Regions from separate parts of the Rhizobium sp. 01N424 genome, predicted to be linked through region 2. Evidence: predicted binding sites of a transcription regulator. Region 2 holds the regulator's gene; the other holds the start of a gene.

Region 1 (5,483 bases), on a different contig from region 2:
AGTCGACCAGAACGATCGCGCCGTCCACCATCGACAGGATACGCTCGACTTCGCCGCCGAAGTCGGCGTGGCCGGGGGTGTCGACGATGTTGATGCGAACGCCCTTCCACTCGACCGAAGTCGCCTTGGCAAGAATCGTGATGCCGCGCTCTTTTTCCAGATCGTTGCTATCCATGACGCGTTCCGCAACGCGCTGGTTCTCGCGGAACGAGCCGGACTGTTTCAGGAGCTCGTCCACCAGGGTCGTTTTGCCATGGTCAACGTGCGCGATGATCGCGATGTTGCGAAGTGCCATTATATCAAATCTCTGAGGCTGGGGCGCTACGTCGGGAGGAGGCGCCTATTACGTTTGGCGCGCTCATACAGTGTTTTTTGCGATTGCGAAAGGGGGGAGAGGCGAGAGCGGCCATAGACAGGGTTAACTCGTACGTTGCGGGTCGATGACGGTTCGCCACAACTCGTTGTCATCGCGATCCATCAGGCGCACGGTCATCTGCTCCGTTGCGCCATCGATATCGACCAAGCCGAAGAACTGCATTCCGGCACTTGGCGGCAGATTGGATTCGATTCCTCCCGGTGCCGCCTTGATGAAGCGCACCTCGGGGCCGAACGTGCCGTCCAGCTCCTGCGGTCCATAAGTGCCCGAATGAAGCGGGCCGGAAACGAACTCCCAGAAGGGCAGGAAATCCTGAAACTTGGCCTTTCCGGGATCATAATAATGAGCCGCCGTATAGTGCACGTCGGCCGTCAGCCAGACGATATTACCGATCGCCGCGTCACGGATGAAGCGCAGCAGATCGGCGAACTCAAGCTCCCGGCCGAGCGGCGCGCCGTTGTCGCCGTTGGAGACGGATTCGCTGCCGCTGCGCTTTCCATAATCGTCCCAGATCACCAGCCCGACCGGCAGATCGCAGGCGATCACCTTCCAGGTTGCCGTGGAACGGATAAGTTCGCGCTTCAGCCACGCCACCTGCGCCTCACCGAAAAGCCGCGATTGCGGCGTGAGATCGCCGTCGAGACCATTCGTGTTGGGACCGCGGTAGGAGCGAAGGTCGACGAAGAAGATATCGAGCAGCGGGCCGTAGGAAACCTTGCGATAGATCCGCCCCGGTTCCTCCGCCACATAGCGGATCGGCGTCATCTCGTGAAAAGCCCGGCTGGCGCGTGCAGCGAGCGTCGAGACGGACTTTTCCTTGTAGCGATCGTCGACACTCAGATCGGTGGAAGGAGACCAGTTGTTCAGCACCTCGTGATCGTCCCATTGGTAGAAAACCGGACAGACGGCGTTGAAATCCGTCACATGCTCGTCGAGCAGATTGTATTTCCACTGGCCGCGAAATTCGGACAGCGTCTGCGCGATCGTCCGTTTCTCGTCGGTGACCACGCGGTTTTTCCAGATCCCGCCGTCTCGCAGACGGATCTCGTCGGGGATCGGATTGTCGGCGTAAATCGTGTCGCCGGAATGGATCATGAAATCCGGACGATGATAGGCGATCGTCCGATAGGTCCGCATGCCCTCGTCATCGATCCCCCATCCCTGTCCTGCGGTATCGCCGGACCAGACGAAGCGGATATCCCGTTTTAGCGACGGCGCCGTGCGGAACTGACCGCGAATGGGCTCGGAGCGGCTGTTGATATCCTGCTGGTCTGCGGCCACGAAACGGTAGAATATCTCTTGATCCGGCGGCAATCCATCGAGCAGCACTTTGCCGGCAAGATCGGTCTCGGGCGTGACATCGAAGGATGCAAGCCGAACCGCGTTCGCAAATTTATCGGTCGTGGAATATTCGACGAACAAACGCGAGGGACGATCGACCCGCGCCCAGATCACGCCGGAATCCACATCGACATCGCCGGATTGCACGCCGGAGGTAAAGACCGGCCGGCTTGACGAGCCACGCGCATAGAACGGCATCGCAAGGCCCGCCGCCGCAAACCCACCGACCGCGCCGACCGAGGATAAAAACCGGCGGCGCGTCGTTTCTTTCAAGATCATGCCAAAGCCCCGGCTGCTTCAGGAGCGGGAACGAAGTGTCCCGCCCCAGCCTTGGGCAACCGTCATGTCAGTCTCTTGAAGACCACATGACGGTTTGCCGAAACTTCGGCGACAGTTTTGTTATGGCAAGCGCTCAGGCATCGCTGCCCGAGAGCTCCTTGAAGGTTGCCAGACCCTTTTTGACCAGCATCGCGTTCGGGCTCGGCAGCTTGCCGCGGAAGCCCTTGTAGGCATCTTCGGGGTCGAGCGAGCCGCCGGTCGAATAGATGTTGTCCTTCAGCTTCGCCGCCATTTCGCGGTTGAAGGCATCGCCGGTTTCCTCGAAAGCCGCAAACGCATCGGCATCAAGCACTTCCGACCACATGTAGGAATAGTAGCCGGCCGAATAGCCGCCGGAGAAGATATGCTGGAAGTGCGGCGAAGCATGACGCATGACCAGCGACTTCGGCATGCCGAGCTCGGCCAGAACCTCCGCCTGAACCGCCATCGGATCATCGACGGCATCGCGCGTATGGAATTCCATGTCGACGATCGCCGAGGAAGTGAATTCCACCGTATTGAAGCCCGCATTGAAGGTCCGCGCCGCGAGAACCTTGTCGAGCAGCGCCTGCGGCATCGGCTCGCCTGTCTCGAAATGCACCGCATATTGCTTGAGGATCGCGGGCACGGTCAGCCAGTGCTCGTAAAGCTGCGACGGCAATTCGACGAAATCGCGCGAGACACCGGTGCCGGAAACCGACGGATAGGTGACGTTCGACAGCATCCCATGCAGCGCGTGACCGAATTCGTGGAACAGCGTTCGGGCGTCGTCGAGCGACAGCAGCGCAGGCTTGCCTTCCGCAGGCTTGGCGAAATTGCAGACGTTATAGATGATCGGCAGCTCGCCGGTGTTGCCGTTCTTCAGCTTCAGCTTGTGCTGCGACTGGAAGGAGCTCATCCAGGCACCCGAGCGCTTGGAGCTGCGGGCAAAATAATCGCCGAGGAAGAGCGCCACGAGCTTGTCGCTGGCGTCGCGGATTTCGAAAACACGCACGTCGGAATGGTAGGCGGCAATGCCCTTCTTCTCGACAGCCCGGATGCCGAAGAGACGGTTGGCAACGTCGAAGCAGGCTTCGATGATCTTTTCGAGCTGCAGATAGGGCTTCAGCTCGGTTTCCGAGAAATTGAACTTCTGCGCCCTGATCTTCTCCGCATAGAAGCGCCAATCCCAGGGCATGACCTCGTGGTTCTTGCCGTGCTCGGCGATCAGCCTGGCAATATCCGCCTCTTCCTCGCGGGCCCGGGAAACAGCCTTCGCCCAGACTGCACGCAGCAACTCGTCGACAGCTGCTGGCTTCTTCGCCATCGTGTTGTCGAGCTTCAGCTCGGCGAAATTGCCATAACCGAGAAGACCGGCCATTTCCTTGCGCAGCGCCAGCGTTTCCTTGATGATGCCGCGGTTATCGGTTGCGCCCGCATTCGCGCCACGGGCAGTCCAGGCCTTGAAGGCCTGTTCGCGCAGATCGCGGCGTTCGGAAAATGTCAGGAACGGCTCGATGATCGAGCGCGACAGGGTGACCGCAAACTTGCCGTCTTCCCCGCGTTCGCGGGCCGCCGCTACCATCGCATCCTTCAGGAAATCCGGAAGTCCTTCGAGCTCAGGCCCTTCGGACAAGAGCAGCGACCAGCTCTTTTCGTCGGCGAGAACGTTCTGTCCGAAATTGGTCCCGAGACCGGCCAGCTTCTCGTTGATGCCGGCGAGCTTTTCTTGCTCCGGCTTCGGCAGCTTGGCGCCGGATTTCACGAAGCCCTTCCAGTGGCGTTCCAGCACCCGCGTCTGCTCCAGGGTCAGCCCCAGTTCCGCGCGCTTTTCCCACAGCGTATCGATGCGCGCGAAGAGACCGGCATTCATGCCGATCTTCGAATAGTGCCGCGACATCTTCGGCGAGATCTCGCGCTCGAGCGCCTGGATGACATCGTTGGTATGCGCACCTGCCCGGTTCCAGAACAGCGCGGAGACACGCGACAGCTCATCGCCGGCAATCTCCAACGCGACGATGGTATTTTCGAAGGTCGGCGCCTCGGCATTGGCGGCGATCGCATCGATCTCCGTTTCGTGAGACGCGAGCGCCGCATCGAAGGCGGCTGCGAAGTCGCCATCATTGAGCGCTTCGAAGCGCGGCAGGCCGTGATGCCCGTTCCAGTTGACGAGCGCCGGATTGAATTCTGGTGTGGAAGGCATGCTGACATCCTTTTACGCAAGCAAGTGAAACGGCAATATAGGTGACGCTTCGCGGCAATGGTATGTTGCTGATCAAATTCGTCTTTTGCCGATAGATGGAAGATTTGATCCATGAAAACTGATAGACGAAAATTAACTATTTGTTAACGATTGACGCCCGGCGGTCCTAGACGCTAGTTTTCGCTTACTCTTTTCGTAAGGGGACATGCGCCATGGAAATTTTTTCTGTGCGGTCTTCTCAAAGTTTGCTTTTTAAAAACAGTCACAATAACGCAAAATCTTCGAAGACCTCCGATATTGAAATTGATACTGGACCGGCAGTCCAACCCGGCTTCAGGGTAGACGACGTAACAGCTTCCGGCGGCCCGGATTTCACCGCAGTCAGCCCGGGCGAATTGCGAAGCTATGCCCGGCAGAGCTTCGATGCCGGAGAGCTCGACCAGGACACGTTTGCGGCGATCTCAGAGCCGTTGCCGATGCATGCGATCGATGCGCAGGGCAATCTGCTGGACCTGCGCGGCGTTACCGACGGCACAGCGTTCAATTTCCGTGATTACTACGAAAACCAGCTGCAGATCGCCAAGTCCCTCGGCGACACCGATGGCGAGAAGACACTGAAATCGATCGTCGATTTCATCAGCACCTGACGTTCAGGCCTTGCGCCAGCCAAGCAGCCCGGGCGTCGCATGCCATAGGGCCTGAACGGCAAAGCCCATGAACAGCACGCCGGAGCAGCGCACGATCAGCCGCTCGTTGGCGCGATAGAAGCGGCGCACGGCGCCCGCACCGATGATGGTGACGAGGATGATATCGGCAGTCACGAAGCCGACGAACGAGACGCTGAGCATCAGGGGCAAAGCTGCGAAATCCAGCGCGCTTGCCGAACCGGCGACAAGCGCCGTGAACGTTGCAAGCGCCACCGGATATCCCTTGGGATTGGTAACGCCGAAGATCAGGCCACGGCGGAAAGGGCGTTCGACGACAACGAGTGCCTGACCATCGGCCTTCGGTCTGGCGCTCACGGCGTTCCAGCCGATCCATGCAAGGTAGAAGCCGCAAAGCAGGCCGAGCAGGTCGAACACGAAGGTGCCGATGATCTTCGCACCGACGATCGCGATCAAGGCCAGCGCCGACCAGATGATGTCGCCGACCAGATGCCCCATCAGGAAAAACGCTCCCGCCTTGCGGCCCTGCCCGGCGCCGATGCCAAGCAGCTGCAGGAAAGCGGGACCGGGAATGAGCACATAAAAAAGGGCTGCCAGAAAG
Region 2 (5,483 bases):
TCCTCTTGCGCCGTCGCTTTGAGCGCCGCTGGTAAACGGAGTAGAAACCCATGAACATGTTGACAGAAGCAGCAGTTGAGAAGGCTCTGGACCAGAAGATGAACAGCATCCCTTACAAGATGATCGGCCAGGACGTTTCCGTCTATTACGGCGAAAAGCGCGCTCTCTTCGACGTCAAGCTGAACATCCGCGAAAACACCGTGACTGCGCTCATCGGCCCGTCCGGCTGCGGCAAGTCCACTTTCCTGCGCAGCCTGAACCGCATGAACGATACGATCGACAATTGCCGCGTCACCGGCAAGATCACGCTCGATGGCGATGATATCTACGATCCGGATATTGACGTCGTCGAACTTCGCGCCCGCGTCGGCATGGTGTTCCAGAAGCCGAACCCGTTCCCGAAGACGATCTATGAAAACGTCGCCTACGGCCCGCGCATTCACGGTCTCGCCAAGTCGAAAGCCGACATGGACCAGATCGTCGAGACCAGCCTTCAGCGTGCCGGCCTCTGGAACGAGGTCAAGGACCGCGTGCATGAATCCGGCACCGGCCTGTCTGGCGGCCAGCAGCAGCGTCTCTGCATCGCCCGCGCCGTCGCCGTCAGCCCTGAAGTCATCCTCATGGACGAGCCTTGCTCGGCGCTCGACCCGATCGCCACTGCAAAGGTCGAGGAGCTGATCCACGAGCTGCGCGAAAGCTACACGATCGTCATCGTGACGCACTCCATGCAGCAGGCAGCCCGCGTCTCGCAGCGCACCGCCATGTTCCACCTCGGCAATCTCGTCGAGGAGAACGATACCGACAAGATGTTCACCAATCCGGACGATCCGCGTACCCAGGACTACATCATGGGCCGCTTCGGCTGATCTTTGGCGTCACGACTTCCGATAGAGACACTCAAGGACATTTCCCATGGCATCGACACATATCTTTTCAGCATATGACGAAGATCTGAAGTTTCTGACCCGCCGCATCTCCGAGATGGGCGGTCTGGCGGAACAGATGGTCTCCGACGCTGTGCGCGCGCTGGTCAATGGCGACGGCGCACTGGCGCAGAAGGTCATCTCCGACGACGTGATCCTCGATCACGCCGAGCGCGAGATCAACGACAAGGCGATCGTCACCATCGCCCGCCGCCAGCCGATGGCGTCGGACCTGCGCGAGATCATGGGGTCGATCCGCATCGCCGCCGACCTCGAGCGCGTCGGCGATCTCGGCAAGAACACCGCCAAGCGCGTCATCGCCGTGCAGAGCACCGGCGTTCCGCGCAAGCTCGGCCGCGGCCTGGAGCATCTCTCCGAACTGGCGCTCGTCCAGCTCAAGGAAGTGCTCGACGTTTACACGACGCGCGCCGCCGACAAGGCGAAGTCGATCCGCGAGCGCGACGAGGAAATCGACGCGATGTACACCTCGCTGTTCCGCGAGCTCCTGACCTACATGATGGAAGATCCGCGCAACATCACCAGCTGCACGCATCTCTTGTTCTGTGCCAAGAACATCGAACGCATCGGCGACCATGCCACCAACATCGCAGAAACCATCTACTACATGGCGACCGGCGCCCAGCCGGAGGGCGAGCGTCCGAAGGACGACACCGCCAACACCGTCGGCGCGGTCACGGAATAATATCCGGACCGGGCCTCAGGAGACAGAACAGAATGATCCCGAGAGTTGCAGTCGTTGAAGACGAAGAAGCACTGAGCGTGCTTCTTCGTTACAATCTCGAAGCCGAAGGTTTCGAGGTCGACACCATCCTGCGCGGCGATGAGGCGGAAATCCGCCTTCAGGAGCGGACGCCGGACCTTCTTATCCTTGATTGGATGCTGCCTGGCGTATCAGGCATCGAGCTTTGCCGCCGGCTGCGCATGCGCCCGGAGACCGAGCGCCTGCCGATCATCATGCTGACGGCGCGCGGCGAGGAAAGTGAACGCGTTCGCGGCCTCTCGACCGGCGCCGACGACTATGTCGTCAAGCCGTTCTCGACGCCCGAGCTCGTCGCTCGCGTCAAGGCGATGCTGCGCCGCGCCAAGCCCGAAGTTCTCTCGACCGTGCTGAAGTGCGGCGATATCGAACTCGACCGCGAGACGCACCGCGTTCATCGCAAGACCCGCGAAGTGCGTCTCGGCCCGACCGAGTTTCGCCTGCTGGAATTCCTGATGGCCTCTCCCGGCCGCGTCTTCTCGCGCTCGCAGCTTCTGGATGGCGTCTGGGGTCACGACATCTATGTCGACGAGCGCACCGTCGATGTCCATGTCGGCCGTCTGCGCAAGGCGCTGAACTTCTCCAATATGCAGGATGTCATCCGCACCGTTCGCGGCGCTGGATATTCGATGGAAGCTTGAGCTTTCGGAATTGAGACACAAAAAAACGGGCCGTAAGGCCCGTTTTTCGTTTGTGCTTACCCGGCTCAGTTTGCTCGCGCTGCTGCCCTGCGGCGCTCGTTGACCGGCTGGTAGGCCAGGCGCTGGTGGTAGGTGCAGTAAGGCGAAGAATCCGGGCTTTCGCAGCCGCAGAAGTGGAAATCGTCCTTCAAGGGATCGCCGACCGGCCACTTGCAGGTGCGCTCGGTGAGCTCCGTCAGGCCGAGACGGCGGGAAATCGGGACGATCACGTTCTTGGCGGGACGGTATTCCATCTCCTCCATGACGTCGATCTCGATCTCTTCCTTCAGCATCGTCGCGCCCTGCTGGCGGGTGACCGTACGGGTCGTCGCCAGACGCGATGCGTAGGTTGGGGCGCGGGGTGCTGCCGCCGTACGCTTGGGAGCGCGGGCAGCCGTGGCGTTGCCGCCGGCCTTCGCACGGCCCGGCAGCGCCAGACGGTGAACCTTGCCGATAACGGCGTTACGGCTGACGCCGCCAAGCTGGGCAGCGATCTGGCTCGCGCTCAGCCCTTCGGACCACAGTTTCTTGAGTTTCTCGACCCGCTCGTCTGTCCAGTTCATGCCCTGTGTCTCCGCCGTTTAAGCGTTGCGAAGGCAGAATCCCTCACTGTTTGCCCCGGACGAATCCGGCACAAGAAACGCTTGACTAATTTTGGTGACTAGTTCCGCCGCATGCAGTCTAGTAATTGAGTTTTAACCTAGTGTGAGGCTGACTCCGTGACAAGAGTCGCAGGAATCCGGATGAATCGAATTCGGGGTTTTCCCCAACTTGCTTCCCCTGAGAGTCATTTCTGCAACATTAGCTGTTGATAAAACGCGACATTGCTTGAGCGTCTCTCAGAAGCCACGAAAGCCGCAGTTTTGTTGACATTGCAGTGCGAAAAGTAAATAGTGCCAGTCGCCGCCGAAAGGCGGCATTTTTAATTTTTCGGACCTGGTTTTTTAGCCGGAGTCCGGTTGCCCGTAACGCTGACAGGAGACCGCGCCATGGCTGAAGCCGCGCCGCTATATGATACCTATTCTCGTGCCCCATTGCGGTTCGAGCGAGGTGAGGGCGTGTGGCTGATTACCGAAAGCGGCGAACGATATCTGGATTTCGGTGCCGGCGTTGCTGTGACCTCGGTCGGCCACAGCAATCCGCATGTCGTGGATACCCTGAAGGCGCAGGCCGACAAGGTCTGGCACCTGTCCAACATCTATGAAATCCCCGGTCAGGAACAACTCGCCAGGCGGCTGACGGAGGCGACTTTCGCCGACAAGGTGTTCTTCACCAATTCCGGCGCGGAAGCCCTCGAATGCGCGATCAAGACCGCACGCCGCTATCAGTATTCGAAGGGCCATCCCGAGCGTTTCCATATCATCACCTTCGAAGGCGCCTTCCACGGCCGGACGCTGGCGACGATCGCTGCCGGCGGGCAAGAGAAGTATCTCGAAGGTTTCGGCCCCAAGGCCCCTGGCTTCGACCAGGTGCCCTTTGGCGATATCGACGCTGTGCGCGCCGCAATCACCGATGCGACCGCAGGCATTCTGATCGAGCCGGTTCAGGGCGAGGGTGGCATTCGCCCGGTGACCACTGAGTTCATGAAGGCGCTGCGCGCGCTCTGCGACGAGAAGGGCCTGCTGCTCATTCTCGACGAGGTCCAGACGGGCGTCGGCCGTACCGGCAAGTTCTTTGCCTATGAGTGGTCCGGCGTGACCCCTGACATCATGGCTGTCGCCAAGGGTATCGGTGGCGGCTTCCCTCTCGGCGCCTGCCTGGCAACGGCGGAAGCTGCGTCCGGCATGAAGGCCGGCACCCACGGCTCGACCTATGGCGGCAATCCGCTGGCCATGGCCGTCGGCGGCGCTGTGCTCGACATCGTCCTTGCCGAAGGCTTCCTCCAGCATGTCCGTGACGTCGCTCTGGTCTTCCGCCAGGGCCTGGCATCGCTCAAGGACCGCTATCCGGACGTGATCGAGGATATCCGCGGCGAGGGTCTGCTGCTTGGTATCAAGGCCGCTGTGCCCTCGACCGAACTTCTGGCTGCCATCCGCGGTGCGCATCTGCTTGGCGTACCCGCCGGCGACAACGTTGTGCGTCTGCTGCCGCCTTTGGTCGTCACGGCGGAGGAAGCCCGCGAGGGTCTGGCCCGCATCGAGCAGGCTGCCGAAAGCATTCGCGCATCGAAGGCCAAGAAGACGGCTTGAACGGATAGATGCCTTCCGGGGCAAACAGGTAAGGACGACATGGCTTCCCCCAAACACTTCCTCGATCTTTCGGCGATGAGCTCTGCCGATCTGCGCGTCATCATGGACGACGCGATGCTGCGCAAGCAGGCGTTCAAAGCAGGCAAGGGCGATAAGCCGCTGGCCGGCAAGATGCTGGCGATGATCTTCGAAAAGCCTTCCACCCGGACGCGCGTCTCCTTCGACGTCGGCATGCGCCAGCTGGGCGGTGAGACGCTGTTCCTGTCGGGCACCGAGATGCAGCTCGGCCGCGCCGAGACGATCGGCGACACAGCCAAGGTTCTGTCGCGCTACGTCGACGCGATCATGATCCGCACCACCGAGCATCACCGCATGCTGGAGCTTGCCGAACACGCCACAGTGCCCGTCATCAATGCGCTGACCGACGATACGCATCCCTGCCAGATCATGGCCGATATCATGACCTTCGAAGAGCACCGTGGCCCGATCAAAGGCAAGACCGTTGCCTGGACCGGCGACGGCAACAACGTGCTGCATTCGCTGGTCGAAGGGGCTGCCCGTTTCGGCTACCGCATGAACATGGCGGTGCCCCTTGGTTCCGAGCCGAAGGATCACTATCTGAACTGGGCCCGCAATGAGGGCGCCGAAATCATGCTCAGCCATGATGCCGACCGTGCGGTCGAAGGCGCCGATTGCGTGGTAACCGATACCTGGGTCTCCATGAATCAGGAACATCGGGCTCGCGGTCACAACGTCTTCCAGCCCTATCAGGTCAATCAGGCTTTGATGGCGAAAGCAGGCAAGGATGCATTGTTCATGCATTGCCTGCCGGCCCATCGTGGTGAGGAAGTGACGGACGAAGTGATCGATGGCCCGCAATCCGTGGTCTTCGATGAAGCGGAAAACCGTCTTC

Evidence for each region. Region 2 encodes PhoB, which activates phosphate uptake and scavenging genes when phosphate is short. Its sites were predicted from a motif close to TGTCATNNANCTGTCAT; they were not measured.
Region 1: a site for PhoB is predicted at 2,057-2,073, ahead of AC1DNK_RS11915 (alkaline phosphatase D family protein). Genes of this name have one in related genera too.

What each region holds. Positions count from the first base shown of each region.
Region 1 covers NZ_JBFTRK010000003.1:294,591-300,073, reverse strand. The annotation lists gene typA (translational GTPase TypA) at 1-295, opposite strand, end outside; gene AC1DNK_RS11915 (alkaline phosphatase D family protein) at 419-1,996, opposite strand; gene AC1DNK_RS11910 (M3 family metallopeptidase) at 2,130-4,217, opposite strand; gene AC1DNK_RS11905 (hypothetical protein) at 4,430-4,864, shown strand; gene AC1DNK_RS11900 (LysE family translocator) at 4,868-5,483, opposite strand, start outside.
Region 2 covers NZ_JBFTRK010000001.1:390,305-395,787, forward strand. The annotation lists gene pstA (phosphate ABC transporter permease PstA) at 1-35, shown strand, start outside; gene pstB (phosphate ABC transporter ATP-binding protein PstB) at 51-866, shown strand; gene phoU (phosphate signaling complex protein PhoU) at 913-1,626, shown strand; gene phoB (phosphate regulon transcriptional regulator PhoB) at 1,659-2,342, shown strand; gene AC1DNK_RS02030 (GcrA family cell cycle regulator) at 2,408-2,944, opposite strand; gene AC1DNK_RS02035 (acetylornithine transaminase) at 3,371-4,570, shown strand; gene argF (ornithine carbamoyltransferase) at 4,610-5,483, shown strand, end outside.